DNA from 3 places in the Thermotoga sp. RQ2 genome. Region 1 is predicted to be linked to each of the others. Evidence: predicted binding sites of a transcription regulator. Region 1 holds the regulator's gene; each other region holds the start of a gene.
The links. Region 1 encodes HrcA, which represses chaperone genes, less so after heat shock. Its sites were predicted from a motif close to ATTAGCACTCNNANNNTNNGAGTGCTAAT; they were not measured.
Positions count from the first base shown of each region.

Region 1 (7,273 bases):
GAAGACCTTTCTGAGGGTCAAAACTCGCTCGTTTCTTTCGTGCTTTCTCAAGGTTTCCAGAAACGAAGAATTTCTTTCCGCTTCAGCCAGAGCAAGTAACCGTCCTTCTTCGTTGAATACTCTGACAACTTCACCCTTTTTGAAACTGTCCCATTCTTTGAGCATCTCAAGGTATATTTGAGAACCGTTGAGAATCATTTTCGTTGATTCCTGATGAACGACAACACGCGGCAGCCACTCAAGGCATTTTTCGAGTGGTATGATCCTGTTTTCGATCTCTTCAGGAGCGGCTTCGAATACGTTCAAACTTTCCTCGATTGTATGAGGTCCCACGCTCTCTCGTACGAGCTCAACGGCGGTGGCACCGCAACCGAGCTTGTAACCTATATCCATACAGAGAGATCTTATGTAGGTACCAGGAGACACTTCCACTCTGAAAGAGACGTCTCTTCCCTCAATATTCACGTCCCATATCTTGAAGATCTTCACTCGCTTTGGTGGAAGATTTATGATCTTTCCCTCTCTCGCCAGTTTGTAGAGACGTTCGCCTTTGTATTTTTTAGCAGAATAAGCTGGTGGAACTTGGTCGTATTCTCCCACAAAGGAAAAGATTGCTTCTCTTATTTCTTCTTCGGTGACGTTGCACTCTCGTTCTTCGACAACTTCGCCTGTTATATCGAAAGTCTCGGTTATCAAACCAAGCCTCATCTTCACCCAGTACACCTTTTTCAAATCCTTGTAGAACTCGAGAATTCTCGTGCCCTGGTTGACACCGATTATGAGAACCCCACAGGCGAACGGATCGAGAGTTCCTCCGTGTCCGACTTTCCTCGTCTTCAATTTTTTTCTAACTTCGTCCACAACATCGTGCGATGTGGGGCCTTTAGGCTTGTAAGCTACAAGGATTCCGTGCTTCACTCTTCTTTCTTTTCCTCCTCTTTCTTTTCTTTGTCCTTCAGAGGATCGTATCCAAGTTGAACCAGCAGCTGGTGAACTTTCACACTCGCCTCTATGCCTTTGTCCTCGTAAAAGCGGATTTCGGGAGCAACGTAGAGTCTCAGATTTTTGGCGATAAAGGTTCTGAAAAAACCCTTCGCTCTGTTCAATATTTCAACCGTTTCCTTTCGTTCTTCCGGTGTGCCGAGGAAACTGACATAGACGTCTGCGTACCTTTTGTCCTTTGAGAGTTCCACTCTGGAAAACGTGACGAAATCTTTCTTCAAGCGGGGATCTCTCAGCTGTTGAAGTGCTTCCATCAAAAGTTTTTGAATCTCCGATTCGAGCATGGCCTTTCTATAGGCTGGATTCATTCTTTTCACCTCCTAATCTATCTGCAAGAATTCCTGAGCCTTGCTGTACTTCTCCTTGGATTTATCCAGTATTCTCAAGAAAGTTTTCGGTTTCACTTTCAGCACATTCAAAGCAAAAGGAGAAAGTTTCGGATCTCCCCACGAAAGAGAAGCCCCTTTCATCATGAGATTCGCTATCACATCTCCTATGTGGACCATGGAAACCTGGTTGACGAAGAGTTCGTTCGGGTTACCCTCGACGTTGTGGTGAAATTCCGCAGACAAAACAAGAAGATCTGGAAAATTCCACTTTCTGAGCAATTTTGCGCCCACTTCGGAGTGCGGTGGAATCCCAAGCTCCTCTTCTATGTCTATGAGGTTTTTCTTCGTCTTTTGAGCAATTTTGGCTTCCGTTTCAAGTATATCGGAGAACAGTAGATCATAAACTACCTTGCCCAGATCGTGGAGGAGTCCTGCTATGAAGATCTCTTCCTTAAGGGGATAGCCCATTGTTTCTGCAACGGTTTCTGAAGCGATAGCACTCGCTATGAAATGCTCCCAGAGCTTTTCACGATCGATTCCAGAGGAACTGTTTTTGAAAACCATATCGTAAGTGAAAACACTGAGAGCGAGATTTCTCACCGTTTTGAAGCCAAGGATCATGACCGCTTCGCTCAACGTGGTTATCTTTCTTGGAACGCCATAATAGGCTGAGTTGGCCAGTTTCAACACCCTAGCACTCAAGCTTGCGTCCATCATGAGAGTGTTCGCCACTTCAGTAGAAGACGCATCCGGCTTTGAACAAACGGCGATTATCCTTTGAACAACAACATTTGGTGAAGGTAACTTGTCTATTTCTTCAATTATCTTGTCTATTATCTTCGCCGGCACGGTCTTTTGGGATCCACACAAAGAATCTGGATCCCTTACCCACCTCACTTTCCACCCATATCCTGCCGCCGTGAAGCTCCACGATCTCTTTTGTTATGGCAAGGCCGAGTCCCGTTCCAGGCACTTCGTAGGTCAACGAAGAATCTACCCTGTAAAACTGTTCGAATATCCTATCCTTTGCGTGATCCGGTATTCCTATACCGTTGTCCTCTACAATTATGAGAACACCGCCATCTTTCTCATCCAAGATCACCTTCACGTACTTATCAGGAGCATCTTTCTTTGAGTACTTCACCCCGTTGTCGAGAAGATTCAAAAGTACCTGTCTGATTCTTGTTGGATCGATGTAAGCTTCCACAGGACAGGGAACATTACTCTCAAAGAGAACATTCACGTTGTGAGATGAAGCAAATTCTTTGATCGCGTTCACCGCACTTTCTACGAGATCACAGAGATCAACTTTTTCTCTGTTTATTTGAAGGGATTTCCTTTCAAGCCTGGAAAAGTCCAGTAACTCATTCAGGAGATTTTCGAGGTGGTTGCTTTGATCTATTATCACCTCGAGGAACTCCTTGAGGGTGCTGAGATCCAGTTCCTCCAGACTGTTGTAAACTGTTTCCGCATAGGCTTTTATGGCCGTTAAAGGTGTTCTGAGCTCGTGCGAGATGTTCGCTATGAACTCCGTTTTCATCCTGTCTATTCGCTTCAGTCTTTCGAGTTCTTTTGATTCTGTCACGTTTTCAACGATCGTCAGCGCCTGAATTTCACTGCCGAGGGCAAGAGGTATCGAGGTGATGGAAAAGAATTCTTCCCCTGATATCACTTCACCCACTCTTTGTGTTCGCAAAGATATTGCCTCTTCTGACAGAGAAATGGCCTTCTTCAAAACTTCATCTGGAAAATTCTCCTCTTTGAACTTCTCATTCTGAAATTTTATTTCCCCATTCGAATAAACGAAGATCCCCTCTGGAAGACCGTTAAGAATGACGTTCACGTAGTTGTACGTTTCTTCTAACTCCCTGTACAACTTTATGTTTTCCAGAACGATCGCCGAAAGAAACGAAAGAACTTTGAAAATCTCTGTTTCTTCCATTGATGGCTGGTGATTCAGTAGCACAATTAAGCTTCCAAACATCCTATCCTGTTTCACAACAGGGACTATTCCAACATAACCGAATTCATCCTCCACAAAGACAGGGTTGGATTGTCTGATGGACCAGTCAATGAACTCTTCGAATCTTTTTATATCGATGTCTCTTCCCCAGATTTTTCTCTTGTTTTCATCGACGAGAACCACCTCTTTGATATCAACAACTTTTTTCACCAGGTTCAAGAGACCCTGAAGAATATCGTTTTCCGTTTTCGCATTGGAAAACTCCATTATCATTATTGAAAGGAGTAAAAACAGACGGTTGTTTTGTTCTTTTATTTCTTTTGTTTCCTCCAAAGAAAAGTCACCTCACAATTTCTGTTGCCGCTTTTCTCAATCGATTCATCACCGCAAATAGAATTCCCCTTTCTTCAAATCCCTCAACAATTATATACTCTTTCCCCATTTTTTCAGCCTCACGCAGAGCAGAAAAGATATTTTGGGCGATACTGTAGGGTTTTTTCAAAGATCCTACAACGATTCTGTCGTCGTACAGTTCCTTTCTCTCTTCAACACAGATGACCACATGATCCGGATACTTTTTCAATACTTCCTCCATCTTCGTCAAATCTTCTACGAGTATCAGAGGCTTTAAAGGAGCGTAGTGTCGGTATTTCATTCCCGGTGCAAGCGGTCTGCCTTCAAAATTTCCTTTTCGTACAAAATCGGGCACAACGAGTCCCGGAAAGAGCTCTTTCAGTCGTTCAACTTCCACTGGCCCTGGCCTCAGAAGAACAGGCTTTTCTTTTGTGAGGTCCACAATGGTGGACTCCAAGCCGAAGGGGGTATCCCCTGCGTCGATTATCAGCTTAACTTTGCCCATGAAGTCTTCTACGACGTGTTTCACGTTCGTAGCGCTGGGTCTTCCCGAAATATTTGCGCTTGGAGCGGCTATAGGATGACCGAAGAGTTCTATCAACTTCAGGGCCACCGGATGTGCTGGCATCCTCATGGCCACCGTTGGAAGACCAGCGGTCACCACGGGAGGTATCTTTTCGGATTTTTTTCGAAGAATAACCGTCAACGGCCCCGGCCAGAACTTTTTCAAAAAATCCAGATGAGGTTCGTAACCCTCCGCGATTTCCTCCAGCTGTTCGAAGGAATGTATATGAACAATGAGAGGATTGTCAGCGGGTCTTCCCTTCAGCTCGAAGATCTTCTTGCAGGCCTCTTCGTTGTACGCATCCGCTCCTATTCCGTAAACGGTTTCGGTGGGGAAAATGATCACTTCTCCGTTTTGAAGAAGTTCGACTGCTTCTTTCAGAACTTTCTCGTCGGGAAAGAGGGGATCCACCTTTAACACTCTGGTCACAGGTTTTCCCTCCTGATATGATACAAAATAAAGGGGCCCTTCGGAGCCCCTTCTGGTGCCGAGGGCGGGACTTGAACCCGCACGGGGTCATCCCCCAGCTGATTTTGAGTCAGCCGCGTCTGCCATTCCGCCACCTCGGCCCTCCATTATATATAGTACCAGCTCTCTCTTTCTAAAGTCAAGTTCCGAGAATCCCTCTTCCTTCTTGAATTCTTTTAAAATGTGTGCTAAACTATTATTAGCACTCAAAAGAAGGGAGTGCTAAATCATGAGAAGGCTCAACAGGAAGAACAACGAAGCCTTGAAGAAACTGAACGATCGTCAGAGAAAAGTGCTTTACTGCATCGTGAGAGAGTACATAGAAAATAAAAAACCTGTGAGCTCACAGAGAGTTCTGGAAGTGAGCAATATAGAGTTCAGCAGTGCCACTATAAGAAACGATATGAAAAAATTGGAGTACCTTGGATACATATACCAGCCCCACACATCGGCTGGGAGGATTCCAACTGACAAGGGGCTGAGATTTTACTACGAAGAGATGCTGAAGATTTCAAAGGAGACATCAGAAGCGGATCTCGCTGTGGAGACTTTCAAATCGGTGCCTCTTGCCGATCCGGAAAAAATTCTCTTCCTCGCAGGAAATCTTCTAGCCCGATTGACGCAGGGTTACGTCCTCATAGAAAGACCAAACACAAGAGATTTGAAAATACTCAGAGTGATGCTCATTCCTGTTTCGGAGGACTACCTCATCTTTTCCATACTGACAGAGTTCGGCGTTTCCAGAGTTACCCCCATCAAAACTCAGGAACGACTGAACTGGGAAGAAATCGAAAGACAGCTCAACTTCCTCCTCAGAGGCAGGACAATAGGAGAAGTGTTGATGGGTAAAATAGAAAGCCTGAAAGGAAGTGGCTTTCTCAGATTGATAGAATCTCTGATAGGTGAGACTGTCGAAAGATATCTGGATGCGGGGCTTGAAAATCTTCTAAAGGATGAAACTCTCACTCTGGAGGACATCAGAAACCTTCTCGAAGAAGTGAAAGATCAGAAATTTCTTGAGAGCTTAGTTGGAGAAGGCATAACCGTCAGGATAGGAAGGGAAATTGGCAGAAAAAATCTGGAGAAATTCGCTGTTTTTTCAGGAAGATACTTCAAAGGAGAATCTCCTATCGGTAGTGTGTACTTCTTCACGTCGAAGGTTACAAGGTACGATAGAAATCACAAAATATTTGAGTACATTTTGAACCGTCTTTCAGAGTATTTCACTTCAACTTCCAGGAGGTGAAAAGATGAGCGAAAAAGAGAAAAAGGAGCTCACACAAGAATGTGAAGAACTGAAAGAAAAATACAAAGAACTGGAAGAGTACGCAAAAAGGCTGAAAGCTGAATACGAAAACTATCGTGAGGAAGTCGCCCGTGAAAAAAGAGAATTGATAAAGAATGCGAATGAATACCTCATATCGAAACTCATTCCCGTTCTCGATGATTTCGAAAGGGCATTGAATCAGGGAGAAAAGGGAGACGCCTTCTATGAAGGCGTGAAAATGATATACAAAAAACTCCTGAACGTCTTGGAAAAAGAGGGGCTTACAAAGATCCACGTGGGAGAGAAATTCGATCCTTTTGAACACGAAGCAGTTGAAAGAGTAGAAACAGAAGACGTGGAAGAATACACTGTCCTTGAGGTAGTAGAGAGTGGTTACAAATTCCACGGGAAAGTCTTGAAACCCGCAAAAGTGAAGGTTGCAGTGAAACCACGAAAGAAGGAAGCAGAGAAGGTTGAAGAACCTTCTGATAAGAAGGAGTGATGCCTCATGAAAAAAGAAAAGAAAGACTACTACGAAATTCTCGGTGTTCCCAGAGACGCCACACAGGAAGAAATAAAAAGGGCTTACAAGAGACTCGTAAAAGAGTGGCATCCAGACCGGCATCCGGAAAACAGAAAGGAAGCCGAACAACGTTTTAAGGAAATTCAGGAGGCCTACGAGGTCCTCAGCGATCCACAGAAGAGGGCCATGTACGATCGTTTCGGGTACGTAGGAGAACAGCCCACGTATCAGGAAACAGAATCTGGTGGCTTCTTCGATGATATATTCAGAGAGTTTGAAAACATCTTCAACAGAGACATATTCGACGTTTTCTTTGGGGAAAGACCGCACCAGGAAGAAAGAAGAGAATACGCCCGAAGAGGCGAAGATATAAGGTACGAAATAGAAGTAACTCTCTCCGATTTGATCAACGGAGCGGAGATACCCGTGGAATACGAAAGGTACGAAACCTGTCCAAGGTGTGGCGGAACAGGCGTGGAACCCAATGCCGGATACATAAACTGTCCAAGTTGTGGTGGAACGGGAAGGATCAGAGAAGAACGAAGATCGTTCTTTGGTTACTTCGTCAGTGAGAGAACTTGTGAGAGATGTGGCGGCACAGGGAAGATTCCACGGGAATACTGCCACGAGTGTGGTGGAAGCGGCAGAGTTCTCAGAAAGGTCAGGAAAACGGTGAAAATACCGCCAAATGTGGAAGATGGAACCCAGCTTAGAATCACTGGCGGTGGAAATGCTGGATATTACGGCGGACCTTACGGTGATCTGATAGTCATCGTCCGCGTGAAACCAGATCCTAGATTCA
Region 1 is NC_010483.1:63,701-70,973, forward strand. Features, by position in the region: gene truB (tRNA pseudouridine(55) synthase TruB) at 1-918, opposite strand, end outside; gene rbfA (30S ribosome-binding factor RbfA) at 915-1,310, opposite strand; gene TRQ2_RS00365 (HDOD domain-containing protein) at 1,323-2,180, opposite strand; gene TRQ2_RS00370 (cell wall metabolism sensor histidine kinase WalK) at 2,149-3,627, opposite strand; gene TRQ2_RS00375 (L-threonylcarbamoyladenylate synthase) at 3,635-4,642, opposite strand; tRNA gene TRQ2_RS00380 (tRNA-Leu) at 4,696-4,782, opposite strand; gene hrcA (heat-inducible transcriptional repressor HrcA) at 4,911-5,927, shown strand; gene TRQ2_RS00390 (nucleotide exchange factor GrpE) at 5,932-6,450, shown strand; gene dnaJ (molecular chaperone DnaJ) at 6,457-7,273, shown strand, end outside.

Region 2 (7,273 bases), 360 kb from region 1:
ATCCGGATACCGCTCTGGAAGAAATCCGCATATGCAATATAGACGAGGAAACAACGAAAATTTTCGAAGAAAAGTTCAGCGTTTGATGAAACCAAAAGAAGGGGCAAACGCCCCTTCTTTTTTTAAGACCTCTGAGGAAGTATTGAATCAACTCAAACGAGTTCTTGGATCTATTCCGCAACAGATTTCCATACCTGAAAGGAACTATTGATATTTTCATCATACCACAGAAAGTAAAAAAAGTAAAGGGGGCCTTTGGCCCCCTTGTTATCATTTAGAATTCTTCAGGAATACTCGGTGTTTCTTTTTTCTCCTCGGGTTTTTCAACGATGAGCACTTCCGTTGTCAGGAGCATTCCAGCGATGGACGCGGCGTTCTGCAGGGCGCTCCTTGTAACCTTTGCTGGGTCAATGATTCCTCTTTCAAACATGTTGCAGTATTCTCCCCTGAGTGCGTCGAATCCATAGGCTGGATCGTCATTCGAGAGTATCTTCTCTATGATCACCGCTCCGTCGTATCCTGCGTTTTCAGCAATCTGCTTAATGGGGGCTGAGAGTGCCTTGTAAACGATCTGAGCTCCTATTTTCTCGTCGCCTTCGAGCTCTTCTATGACCTTTTCAACGGCCTTTCTTGCTCTCAGGAGTGTTACTCCTCCACCGGGAACGATACCTTCTTCAACGGCTGCTCTTGTAGCGCTCAGTGCGTCTTCAATTCTGTGTTTCTTTTCCTTGAGCTCTGTTTCGGTGGCCGCTCCAACCTTTATGACGGCTACTCCTCCTGCGAGTTTTGCCATCCTTTCCTGGAGAGTTTCTTTTTCGTACTCAGATGTGGTTTCCTCTATCTGGGCTTTGATTTGAGCGATTCTCTTCTTGATAGCCTCTGGATCACCTTTTCCTCCAATTATGATGGTTTCATCTTTCTTGACCCTCACAAGATCGGCTCTTCCGAGATCTTCAAGGGTGAGATCTTCGAGATTGATTCCGAGCTCTTCACTTGCCACCTGACCTCCGGTGAGAATTGCTATGTCCTGAAGCATGGCTTTTCTTCTTTCACCGAATCCAGGAGCCTTCACGGCACAGGACTGGAGAGTACCCTTGAGTTTGTTGAGAACAAGTGTTGTCAGAACTTCTCCTTCAACGTCTTCCGCTATAACGAGAAGTGGTCTTCCGGTCTGAGCGACCTTTTCAAGGATCGGAATGAGAGGTTTCACAGCGCTGAGTTTCCTGTCAGTGATGAGTATGAAGGGTTCCTTCAGAACGACCTCCATCTTCTCGGCATCCGTGACGAAGTATGGTGAGATGTAACCTCTGTCAAACTGCATACCTTCGGTGAATTCAACGTAGGTTTCGAGTGTTTTGGAATCTTCCACAGTGATGACCCCGTCTTCTCCTACCTTGTCCATAGCTTCTGCGATGAGCTCTCCTATTTCGGCGCTGTTCGCAGATATAGCGGCAACGTGGGCAATGTCCTCCCTACCGGAAAGTTTCTTGGAGACCTTCTTGATCTCTTCAACGGCTTTCTCAACGGCTTTGTCTATACCCCTCTTGAGGAGAATTGGATTGGCGCCCGCTGCAACGTTCTTGAGACCTTCTTTGATCATAGCCTGTGCGAGAACCGTAGCAGTTGTTGTACCATCACCGGCAACGTCGTTTGTTTTGGAAGCAACTTCTTTCACGAGCTGAGCCCCGAGGTTTTCGAATTTGTCCTCGAGCTCAATCTCCTTGGCTATGGAAACACCGTCGTTGGTTATTGTTGGAGAACCCCACGATTTTTCGATAACAACGTTCCTTCCCTTCGGTCCGAGAGTCACCTTTACCGCGTTAGCAACCTTGTCCACACCTCTTTCGAGTGCCCTTCTCGCTTCTTCATTGAACTTCAGAATCTTCGGCATATCTCACACCTCCTTCACTCTTCGATTTTCGCGAGTATGTCATTCACATCGATGATGATGTAATCCTCATCATCAATCTTTATTTCTGTACCCGCATATTTGGAGTAAATAACCTTGTCTCCAACTTTGATGTCAAATTTTTCCTCGTCATCGATCTTTCCCACGGCTACGACCTCTGCCTTCATCGGTTTCTCCTTTGCGGAATCTGGAAGAACGATTCCTCCCTCAGTCTTCTTTTCCTCTTTGATGGGCTTGATGAGAAGCCTTTCACCGAGAGGTATCACTTTCATCATCCATCCCTCCTTCGTAGATTTTTAGCACTCTCATCGTTCGACTGCTAATATAAATATACTACTTTTTACGAGCCTCTTCAAGGGATATTGATTAAGAAAAACGAACACAAACTCAACATTATCGTTAATAATGGGTAAACAATGAGTCAAAGAGGTTGAAGAAAAGTAAAAAGGCGCTTGAAGCGCCCTTTTTCTGGTGGAGGCGGGGGGATTCGAACCCCCGTCCGAAGATGGAGGCCCCTGGGCTTCTCCGAGCGCAGCCCGTGTTTTCGATTTCAGGGGGGACCCCCCACGGGCAGGGTGTCCTCTCCCACAGCCTTCCTGAAATTTCCCGATTCAGGCCGGAAGGCGAAGCCCGAATCGGTAGGCTGGATCTCTCACGCCCTCTTCCGAAGCCCAGCCAACTTCGGAGAGGACGGCCGCTTATCTATTAAGCGGCAACAGCAACAGGTTCGTTGGCACTTATTCTTTGTCCCACCTTTTTTACGAGGAGGTGGGGACCTCAGCTCGCTTCCCAGGGGACTCCATCCCCGTCGAACCCGTTCGCCCCCTGGTTTATCAATCCATCTTTATTATACCACCTTTATTATACCACTGTTCAGACTCTTCCAAATGTCGGAAGGTTCAGGGTATGTTGTATAATCATATGAAGATACATACCCAATTTACGACCAGGAGGTGTACCAGGTGACCGCATACATCATACGAAGACTTCTGCTCTTGCCCCTGATTCTCTTAGGAGTAACTTTCATCGTCTTCTCGATGATCCAGTCCCTCGGGCCGGATAAATTGCTCGCAGCGTACGTCAACCCGAATATGCTGGACAAATTAACGACTGAGCAAATGGATGCCCTGAAGGAAAAGTACGGTTTGAACGACTTTTTCGTTGTGAGATACGTCAAATGGCTCTCAAACACTCTGAGAGGTGATCTCGGGTGGTCCCTTGTTGGGAAAGAACCGGTGAAAGATGCTCTTTTGAGAAGACTCCCATACACCGTTGAACTTGCGCTTTACGCCATCTTCCCTGTTGTATTTGTTGGAATATGGCTCGGTGTGAAGGCTGCGGTTCACAGAGGAAAATTCCTCGATCATTTCATAAGAATCTTCGCCGTGGTTGGCTGGTCTTTTCCTGATTTCGTCTTTGGATTGCTCGTTCTGATGATCTTCTACAGCATACTGAACTGGCTTCCTCCTGGGAATCTGAGTATGTGGGCTGAAGAAGTGATCAAATCTCCGGAGTTTCATCGCTACACAAAGCTCGTTACAATAGACGCACTTTTGAACGGCAGACTGGACATCTTCTGGGATGGGCTAAAGCACCTCATAGGTCCCATCATAACTCTTTCGTGGCTCTGGTGGGCGTATCTTCTGAGAATCACCAGGTCGAGCATGCTGGAAGTCCTGAACAAAGAATACGTGAGAACCGCCAGGGCAAAGGGTCTTCCCGAAGATGTGGTTATAAACAAACACGCCAGAAGAAACGCCTTGATTCCTGTTACCACGGTTGCCGGTGGTATGGTCATCGGTCTCTTCTCCGGTACCGTGATCGTGGAAACGGTCTTCAACAGAACGGGTGTGGGAAGTTTCACCGCGCAGGCAGCTCTGCAGCTCGATTACGCTTCGGTGATGGCTTCTGCGTTGTTTTTCTCAACAATTCTTGTTGTTGGAAATCTCATAATAGATATTCTGTACGCCCTTATAGACCCCAGAATAAGACTTGGATGAGAGGTGAAACGACGTGAACCAGGAATTCAAAAGAATAATGAAGAGATTTTTTAGAGATCCATCCGCCATCATAGGGTTCTCTCTGGTGCTCTTCTTTGTGGTGATAGCCATTCTCGCGCCTGTTATAGCTCCTCCCATTCACCCGCTCACCAGAGCCAAGCTACCCGATCCTTACTTGATGCCCGTGGTGAGCTGGAATCAGAGCCCACAACCCCCTACCACGAAAGAGGATGCCCTGGCGAAGAATCCCAACAGAGAACCTATACGCTGTGTTGATTATCATCCATTCGGTGTCATTGGTGGCCGTGATATTCTATACGGAATCGTCTGGGGCACAAGAACGGCTTTCAAGATAGGTCTCATAGTCACACTCGCAAGACTCCTGATAGGAGTGTTCATAGGTTCAATCTCAGGTTACTTTGGAGGATGGATAGATGAGGTTCTCATGAGGATCACCGATATCTTTCTCTCTATTCCTTTCCTCATAGCGGCTGTTGTGCTGACAACCGTTCTCGGGACAGGTCTCGACAAGGTTATGATAGCGATGATCGTGTTTGGATGGATGGGAGCGGCAAGGCTCATCAGAGGAAACATTCTTCAGGTGAGGGAAGAACAATTCGTTCTGGCAGCGAAAGCAATAGGTGTGCCCGATTTTCTCATCATACTGAAACACGTTCTTCCGAATACCATTTTCCCCGTCCTGATATGGGCTTCCATGAACATGGGATCTCTCGTGATAACGGCCGCTGTGCTCAGTTTCTTGGGACTCGGTGCCCCCCAGGGATACGCCGACTGGGGATCCATCCTCAGTTACTCGAGAGACTGGATGATGGAGATAGGAAAGCACTGGTACGCCCTCGTTTATCCCGGTACCGCTATGGTTCTCTTCGTTCTGGGATGGAATCTGCTGGGCGATGCGCTCAGAGACGCTTTCGATCCAAGGCTAAAATTCTAAGGAGGGATCGAATTGACAGAGCCTCTGCTTAGGGTGGAAAATCTGAAAACCTATTTCTATACAGAAGACGGTGTGGTGAAGGCGGTCGATGGTGTTTCTTTTGAGGTCAGAGAGGGAGAAACCCTGGGCATCGTTGGGGAATCCGGAAGTGGAAAAAGTGTGACATCGCTCTCAATAATGAGACTCCTGGATCAGAACGGAAAGATAGTTGATGGAAAGATCATCTTCAAAGGAAGGAATCTTCTCGAACTTTCAGAGAGCGAAATGAGGAAGATCAGAGGAAAAGAGATCGCCATGATATTTCAAGAACCCATGGTGGCTTTGAACCCTGTTTTCACGATAGGGGATCAGATAATGGAGGCAATAATTCTTCACCAGAACGTCTCTGAAAAAGAAGCGAGAAAAATGGCTATAGATCTTCTCAGAAAAGTGGGAATTCCCGAACCTGAAAAGAGAGTGGATGAGTACCCCCACCAGCTCTCCGGTGGGATGAGACAGAGGGCTATGATAGCCATGGCACTCTCCTGCAGACCGAGTCTTCTCATAGCGGACGAACCCACCACCGCTCTCGACGTGACCATACAGGCTCAGATCCTGGAGCTCATGAAGGAACTCCAGAAAGAATACGGAATGGCAATCATTCTGATCACCCACGATATGGGCGTCGTTGCGGAAATGTCCGATAAAGTTGCTGTCATGTACGCGGGAAAGGTGGTCGAGTACGGAGACGTGAAAACCATCTTCACCGAACCCAAGCACCCCTACACCTATGCTCTTCTCGAATCCATTCCCAGAATAGACGTAGAACAGGAGAGACTGAAGAGCATTCCGGGAAACGTACCCGACCCGCTCAACTTCCCTCCGGGATGTAAATTCCATCCCAGATGTGAATTCTTCGAAAAAGGAAAATGCGACGTTGAAGAACCTGAACTGGAAGACCTGGATGGCAATCACAAGGTGAGGTGTTTCTTCTGGCAAAAACTCGATGAAATGAGACATGCAAAAAGCGAGGTGTGAAACGTGAGCAGGGAAATCCTTAGAGTTGAAAATCTGGTGAAACATTTTCCCATAAGGGCTGGTGTTTTTAAGAGAATTGTTGGATGGGTGAAGGCCGTCGATGGTGTCAGCTTCAGCATAAACGAGGGAGAAACCTTCGGCCTCGTTGGAGAGTCGGGTTGTGGAAAAACCACGATTGGAATGACCCTGCTCAGACTGTACGAGCCAACATCGGGACGCATCATCGTGGACAACGAAGACACGACCTACTACTTCATGCCGCGTTCCAAGGCAAAAAAATACATAAAGCGCACCTATCTGAGCAGGTTCGTCAACATGAAGGAGTCAGATGTGGAAAAACTGGAAGGTGTCGACAGAGAGTACGCCCGTATTTTCTTTGAGGAGGCAAAGGGTTCTCCAAAGAAGTTCATGTCCATTCTTCTCGATGATCTACCGGAGAAAAGGAAAAAATTTCGAAGAGAGATGCAGATAGTGTTCCAGGATCCATACAGTTCCCTGAACCCGAGGTTGAGAGTGAAGAGCATAGTGGGTGAAGGCATCGTCACACACAGGATCGCAAGGGGGGAAGAAGTAGAGAAACGAATCAAAGAAATCTTGGAGGATGTGGGTATTCCTTCGGCTTACGTGTACAGGTTTCCACATGAATTCTCCGGTGGTCAGCGCCAGAGAATCGGAATCGCACGTGCCCTGGCTTTGGAACCCAAACTCGTCGTGGCGGACGAGGCCGTCGCTGCTCTGGACGTCTCGATAAGAAGTCAGATCATAAACCTCATGGAAGATCTTCAGAGGGAACACAAACTCACGTACATTTTCATTTCGCACGATCTGGCTGTTGTAAAGCACATAAGCGATAGAATAGGTGTGATGTATCTTGGAAAGATGGTGGAACTTGCTCCTAAAAAAGACTTGTTCGAAAAACCGCTCCACCCTTACACTGTAGCTCTCATGTCTGCGATACCGGTACCTGATCCAACAAAGAAGAGGGAAAGAATCATTCTCAAAGGAGATGTTCCGAGCCCTATAAATCCGCCGTCTGGCTGTAGATTCCACACAAGATGTCCCATAGCGAAAGAGATTTGCTCCAAGGAAGAACCGGCTTTTCGAGAGGTTGAAGAGGGACACTTCGTCGCCTGTCACTTCCCGGGTGAGCTGAGGTGAGAAGGTACTGGCTGGTAATTTTGTTGATCGCCATCGTCATTCTGTTTTTTAGAGTGAAGTGGGAAGTGAAGAGAATACACGTTGAAGATCCAGAGATCAAAAAAATGGTTGAGGAAATTCTTCGGGAAAAACGTTACAGATACAAGTTCACCGACACCAGAGAGAGAGCTCTGATAATAGAAAAGGACAGAGCTATCGTACCGCCAAACGAAGTAGTTCTCCACCTGGACTGGC
Region 2 is NC_010483.1:419,129-426,401, forward strand. Features, by position in the region: gene TRQ2_RS02180 (AAA family ATPase) at 1-86, shown strand, start outside; gene groL (chaperonin GroEL) at 275-1,891, opposite strand; gene groES (co-chaperone GroES) at 1,906-2,181, opposite strand; RNA gene ssrA (transfer-messenger RNA) at 2,379-2,735, opposite strand; gene TRQ2_RS02195 (ABC transporter permease) at 2,872-3,909, shown strand; gene TRQ2_RS02200 (ABC transporter permease) at 3,923-4,864, shown strand; gene TRQ2_RS02205 (ABC transporter ATP-binding protein) at 4,877-5,881, shown strand; gene TRQ2_RS02210 (ABC transporter ATP-binding protein) at 5,885-7,039, shown strand; gene TRQ2_RS02215 (hypothetical protein) at 7,036-7,273, shown strand, end outside.
Region 2: the regulator HrcA is predicted to act here: its motif matches at 2,205-2,233, upstream of groES (co-chaperone GroES).

Region 3 (7,273 bases), 500 kb from region 1:
TATTTCGTCTTCGGAGAGCTTGTGTCTTCCTGTGACTACCATGGACTGTTCTTTTCCAGAACCGAGATCTTTTGCGGAAACGTGGACTATTCCGTCGCTGTCTATGTCGAACGTGACCTCTATCTGAGGAACACCCCTCGGTGCCGGTGGAATTCCAACGAGTTTGAAGCTTCCAAGGAAGATGTTTTCCCTCGCAATCGGCCTTTCACCCTGATAGACTCTGATTTCTACTTCGGTCTGACCGTCTTCAACCGTTGTGAAGATCTTGCTCTTCCTCACGGGTATCTTGGTATTTCTTGGGATTATCGGTTCGAAGAGTCCGCCTTTGACTTCTATTCCGAGTGTTAGTGGTGTTACATCGACGAGAACGATATCTCTTCCCTTTGCTCCTTCGGTGCCCGCAAGTATCGCCGCCTGGATCGCCGCTCCGATAGCAACTGCTTCGTCCGGGTTGACGCTCTTGTTGGGTTCTTTTCCGAAGAACTCCTTTATGAACCTCTGCACCATTGGAACTCTGGTCATACCGCCGACGAGTATGATTTCGTCGATATCCTGTGGTGAGAGCTTTGCATCGTTCAGTGCCTGTTCGATTGGGCCTCTTGTCATTTCAACGAGATCTCTTGTGAGCGATTCGAAGAGACTTCTGGTGATTCTCATTTCAAGGTGCAGAGGCTGTCCGCTCGGAGAAACAGCGATGAACGGCAAACTCACATCGGTTTCCATCTTCGTTGAAAGCTCTATCTTGGCCTTTTCGGCAGCGTCTCTCAATCTCTGAAGCGCCTGTCTGTCTTCTCTGAGATCTATTCCGTGCTGTTTTTTGAATTCCTCTGCCATCCAGTCGATGAGTCTCTGATCGAAGTCGTCTCCACCGAGGTGGTTGTTACCAGCTGTAGCGATGACCTCGATCACACCTTCTCCTATCTCGAGTATGGAGACATCGAACGTTCCACCACCGAGGTCGTAAACCAGCACTTTCTCTTCTTTTCCAGCTTTATCGAGTCCGTAAGCGAGGGCCGCTGCGGTTGGTTCGTTGATGATCCTCAAGACCTCAAGACCTGCTATGATTCCAGCCTCTTTCGTTGCCTGTCTTTGGGCATCGTTGAAGTAAGCGGGACAGGTGATGACGGCTTTCTTTATTTCACCACCGAGGTACGCTTCCGCGTCGTTCTTCAGCTTCTTGAGAATGAACGCGCTGATCTCCTGAGGAGTGTATTCTTTATCGTCTATTCTCACTTTGTAATCAGTTCCCATTTTTCTCTTTATGGATTTTATCGTTCGTTCAGGATTGAGTATCATCTGTCTCTTGGCGGGTTCTCCTACGAGTATCTCTCCACTCTTTGTGAACGCAACCACGGATGGTGTGACCCTGCTTCCTTCAGCGTTCGGTATCACTTCAACTGTACCGTCCGGTTTCATCCAAGCTATAACAGAATTTGTCGTTCCAAGGTCTATTCCCACAACGAATTCTTTCTTTTCTGCCATTGTGCCACCTCCTCAGAACCTTTTCTCATCCATGAGAAATTATAGTGAGGCACAGAATGGGATGTCAAGGGGTCGTATGAGAATTTGTACAAACATATATTCGTCTCATAATGATGGAAATCGAATATATAATTTTTTAGAAACAATATCGTATAGCAAATGAAACTTTTGAATGATAATAACAATTCAGATCGAAAGTGAGCTATAATTTGTTCTGTCGGGGAGGGATCGAAGTGAAGATCGCGGAAATCTCTTCGAGAAGACCCATAGCCATCTTTATGCTGTTGACAGCTGTTGTCTTCCTTGGTTTCATTTCGTTTCAGCATCTCAAGCTGGATCTTCTTCCTCAGATAGAGTACCCTTACGCTGTTGTTATAACCACGTACATGGGAGCGGGCACGGAAGAAGTCGAAGAACTCGTAACCAAACCTCTTGAAGGGTACATTTCCTCAACTCCGGGTGTTAGAAGGTTCACCTCCATGTCGATGGATTCCGTTTCTTTCATCCTCGTCGAGTTCGACTGGAATGTGAAAACCTCCGAAGCCGTTGGAAGACTCTCAAGGTACGTAGATCTTGCCACTCGCGACCTGCCAGAGGGTGCGAATCCTGTGGTCGTAGAGTTCGATCCTTCCTTACTTCCCGTGTATGCTTTCTCAACGGAAGATGACTACGAAGATGTCGTGTCGAAAATCAAAAGACTGCCGGAAGTCGCCAGTGTAGAATTGATGGGAAAACCAGAAAAAATCGTCGAGGTTATACTTGATCAGGAGAAAATAAAACGGTTCGATGTCGATCCTTCGTTGATAGAGACCATCCTTTCAGGGAATCTCGTTTACCCGTTCGGCTATGTGAGCGATTCTGAAGGAAACATTTACCCCGTTTCCGTCGATGGCCGGTTTGAGAACATAGAAGATCTCAAAAACACAATCGTTGGTTTCAGGGGAGTGAAATACCAGTCCCTTCTGCAGGGTAAGGTACCGAACATACTCGTTCCCGTGAGATTGAGAAACATAGCCGAGGTTAATATAACGAACGAAAGCGTTCAGGGAGAAGTCAGGGTCAACGGAAAGAAGGCTTCTCTCATCGCTATCTACAAAAGAAGCGGTGCGAACACCGTCAAAACTGTCCGTGAAATAAAGAGGATACTGAGAGATTCCAAAATAAATTACATAGAGGCCATGAACCAGGCTTATTACACTGAAAGAGCGATCGACAATCTTCTCAAGAATCTTCTCTACGGCTTCATCGCGGCTTTCGTGGTGGTTTTGATCTTTTTGAAGGATTTCACGTCAACCATCGTCACTTCGTTTTCCATTCCGCTGTCCCTCACGATCACCTTTGTTCTTCTTTACGCCTTCGGCTTGAACCTCGACACGCTCACGCTGGGCGGTCTCATCATGGCACTGGGAATGCTGGTGGACAATTCCATAGTCGTGTTTGAGAACATATACCGCCATCGCTCCCTCGGTGATCCAATACCGGACGCTGCGAGAAAAGGTGCGGGAGAGGTGTGGCTGGCGATTCTTGCTTCCACACTCACAACCGTTTCTGTTTTTCTTCCCATAGTGTTCTTCACAGGTTTTGTAGTGAGACTGTTCAAGTATTTCGCCATTGCGTTCGTCTTCGCACTTTCTTCTTCGCTGTTCGTATCTACAGTCGTCGTTCCAGCGGGTACAAGGTGGATAAAGCCAAGAAGGGGAAAACTCACCGAAGCACTGCAAAAGCATTATCGGAAGGCATTGGAATGGTGTTTGAAGAGAAAGAAACTGGTCCTGGTGATTTCTTTTGCTCTGGTTGCAATCTCCGTGATTTACCTTCTTTCGAAACCTCTGGGTTTTCTCCCGTCTTTCCAGACGAATCTCATGGTGATAGATGTGAAACTTCCCTCTCAGTCGTCTTATGAAAAAACCACCGAAGCTGTAGAGCAAATAGAAGATTACCTGAACAAACACAGAAACGAGTACAAAATCTCTTCTTTCTACTCGGAAGTTGGAATAACGAATATCTACTCTCAAATAATGGGAAGGGGACAGAACGAAGCAAGAATAATGGTGAACCTCGGAGGAAGCAGGAGGGAATTCGCGAAAAACAGAGAGAAACTGAAGAATGCCATCTCCCAGCTGAACATTCCAGAAGCGAAAATAGAAGTTCTTGAGCAATCACAGCAGATATACGAAATTCTGGGCTATCCTGTGACGATCGAAGTGAGAGGAGATGATCTTTCTCTGATACAGGAAAAAGCAAAAGAAATCTTCGAGCGTTTAAGGGAACTGCAGGAAGTCAAAAAGATTCAGATAAGAAATTCCTTTGAAAAGGAAGTCCTTCATGTGAAAATAGACCGGAACAAAGCCCTCATGAACGGTGTGGTGACAGGCCAGGTCTTTTTGGATCTCCAGACCTACCTTCTCGGGAAGAAAATCGGAACACTGAGAACGGAAGAAGGAACACTTCCCATCGTTTTGAAAAAGGCAAAATCTTTATCTCCCGAAGACTTATCGAAGATTTCGCTTACTGGTCTCAAAGGGGATGTCTCTCTTGGTGCAGTTTCAAACATATCGAGGGAAACACTTCCTTCTATAGTGGAACACTCCGATGGAGAACGTGTTGTTTACGTGGATCTGGTGAGTATAGAAGGTTCGATCGGCGAAGTTGCAAAGAAAGTAGAAAATCTCTTAAATGAAATTGATCTTTCTGGTGTAAAAGTGGAAATCACCGGACAGAAAAGTTTCATGGACGAAGCGTTTTCGGAGCTTCAGTATGTTGTTTACATAGCGATCGCACTCGTATACATGATTCTCGCTGCGCAGTTCGAGTCTTTCACACTGCCTTTCATTATATTCTTCACCATACCCTTCGCTGTCGTTGGGGTTGCCTTCGCGGTTTTCGTGAACGGATACTCACTGAATGTACCCGTTCTTGTTGGTCTTCTCACCCTTTCGGGAACGGTTGTGAACAACGCCATCGTGATGCTGACAAGAATAGAACAGATAAGACAGGAAAAAGGTCTCTTAGAGGCCACACTTGAAGGTGCTCAGAGCAGGTTGAGACCCATCCTGATGACCACCTTCACCACGATCGTTGCGCTTCTACCAACTGCACTTAGCCACGCAGAAGGATCGGAAATAGAGTCTCCAATATCGTGGGTGGTGATCTTTGGAATGCTTATATCCATGCTGTTCACTTTGTTTGTGATCCCTGTGATCTACACTGCGATCAGAAGAAAAGTCAGAGTATAGATGAGAGCTTCTCAACTATCTTCTCACAGCTTTCTGGATCGCGCACAGCAACGAATATGGTATCGTCTCCTGCGAGAGTGCCCACTATCTCGTCTATGTCGAGTCTGTCTATAACCCGAGCGATACCGCTTGCGGTACCTGGTATCGTCTTTATGACGATGAGATTCCCTGCCCTGTCTATACTCTCAACGAAGGATTTGAAGTTTCTTTTCAGCTCTTTCCATGGATCGATCACAGGGGTTTCATCGAGAAGTTTGTACACGTAGTTTCCGCTCTCGTCCATGATCTTCACGGCACCTATCTCTTTCAGATCTCGAGCGACGGTCGGTTGAACAGCTTTTATTCCATATTTTTTCAGTTCTTCTACGATCTGGAATTGATTACTTATTTTTTTCTCATGTATAATCTTCCTTATCAGTTCCTGTCTTCTCTTCTTTGAAATTTTCAATTGAAAACACCTCCGAAGAACATTTTTGAAAGCATACAACTATATATATAGCATAAATATGAAAAATATGAACAGAAAATTCAATTTTTATGATGTTGTTATCAAAAAAGTAACGTATTGGTTTATCAAACGAAAAAAAATGATTGCTAAGATAATTGTGGGGGGGGGAATATGATCAAGAAGGTCAAGACGGGAATTCCGGGGATGGACGAAATCCTTCACGGCGGAATTCCTGAGAGAAACATCGTGCTCATCTCTGGAGGACCCGGTACCGGAAAGACGATCTTCTCTCAGCAGTTCATATGGAACGGACTTCAGATGGGGGAACCCGGCATCTATGTTGCACTCGAGGAACACCCCGTTCAGGTGAAGAAAAACATGGAAGTTTTCGGCTGGAACGTTGATCCTTTTGAGAAGGAAGGAAAGTTCGCCATAGTGGACGCGTTCACTGGTGGAATCGGTGAATATGCCGAGAAAGAAAAATACGTCGTAAAAGACATAGACGATGTCAGAGAGCTCGCCGAAGTGCTGAAGAGAGCGGTGAAGGAAACACAGGCAAAAAGAGTTGTGATCGATTCTGTAACCACTCTCTATATCACGAAACCCGCAATGGCAAGAAGTATTATCTTCCAGCTCAAGAGAATACTCTCCGGTCTTGGATGTACATCGCTCTTTGTGAGTCAGGTGTCAGTCACTGAGAAGGGATTCGGAGGTCCTGGTGTTGAACACGGAGTGGACGGTATCATCAGACTGGATCTTGATGAAATCGATGGAGAGCTCAAAAGAAGTTTGATCGTCTGGAAGATGAGAGGAACGTCTCACTCGATGAGGAGGCATCCGTTCGAAATAACCGATAAAGGAATCGTCATACATCCTTCGGAGGGGGGTGAAGAAAAATGAAACTCAACTTCAATCCCGTGACCAAAGAGGAGATTCACCAGCTCGAGATCGCTTTGCTCGTTGGTACACTTTTCAGAAAGGAAGTGCTCGAGGAGATCAGAAATTCTGCTGAGAGGCTCACCTGGGTTGACAGCCTGGCGGTGGCCGCCGGTGCCCTCGCAAGGGCAAAGGCAGGAATGACAGCTTCCGAAATAGCAGAGGAACTCGGAAGGACAGAAGCAACAATCAGAGAACACGTCAAGGGAGAAACCAAAGCCGGAAAGCTGGTGAACGAAACTTATGAACTTCTGAAGGAAGGAAAGTTGAGTGTGGAAGGATTGATAGGTGAGGGTATCAAGGTAGTCACTACTACTACTGGTAGTGACGAAAAGCTCCAGGAAGTCAAGAAAGAGCTCGAAGAAATCAAACAGAAACTTGAAAGTGTGATTCAGAAACTGTGAGGCGGGGAATCAATCCCCGTCTTTTGTGAACAGAAGAACCACTATTCCTCCTGAAAGCACAGCAAGACCCAGTGTCGAAAACATAAGAGAGTAAGACTTTTCTGCGAGCAATCCCGCCAGGAAAGGTCCGATGGTTGCTCCAAGAAATCTGGCAGAGCTCAAAAGACCAAGTGCTCTTCCCCTCTGAAGGTAGTGGAATCTTCTTCCAAGAAAATTGTTCGATCCGTTGATGAAAGCTCCAAAACTCGCTCCCAAAAAGGCATAAGCCAGCACTGGTGCCCAGTTCTCAGGTATCATCATGAGAAAGGGAACCAGTGAAGACATGAAAATGCCTAGAACACTTATGAACTTCGGATCTGTTTTTTCAACGAGTTTTCCAAAGAAAAAATGTGATGGTATCTGGATGAGTGGATTCACAGCCGTGACGAAACCTATCGTTGAAGCACTATAATGAAATCTTTCGTTTAGATAGACAGCTATCAATGACATGGAGCCGGAAGTTCCCATCTGCCTCAAGAGACTCCCCAGGTACAGTGCCCAGATTCCATGCTCCATTACCTTTCTTCCAAAATGAAAGTCTTCCTCTTTCTTCTTTTGGATCTTCTCTTCTTTCAACCCGAGAGCAGGAATCACGGATACTGCCACGACTATCGAAAAGAAAACAAAAGCGAGTTTCAGATCCATGAACATCAGCAGAAAACCTATGGAAATCCTGCTCAGAAGCATCCCAAGTGAATTTGAAGAGTTGTAAAGTGAAAATCCAAGTG
Region 3 is NC_010483.1:561,822-569,094, forward strand. Features, by position in the region: gene dnaK (molecular chaperone DnaK) at 1-1,482, opposite strand, end outside; gene TRQ2_RS02865 (efflux RND transporter permease subunit) at 1,716-4,718, shown strand; gene argR (arginine repressor) at 4,708-5,166, opposite strand; gene TRQ2_RS02875 (KaiC domain-containing protein) at 5,338-6,066, shown strand; gene TRQ2_RS02880 (transcriptional regulator) at 6,063-6,506, shown strand; gene TRQ2_RS02885 (MFS transporter) at 6,516-7,273, opposite strand, start outside.
Region 3: the regulator HrcA is predicted to act here: its motif matches at 1,634-1,662, upstream of dnaK (molecular chaperone DnaK).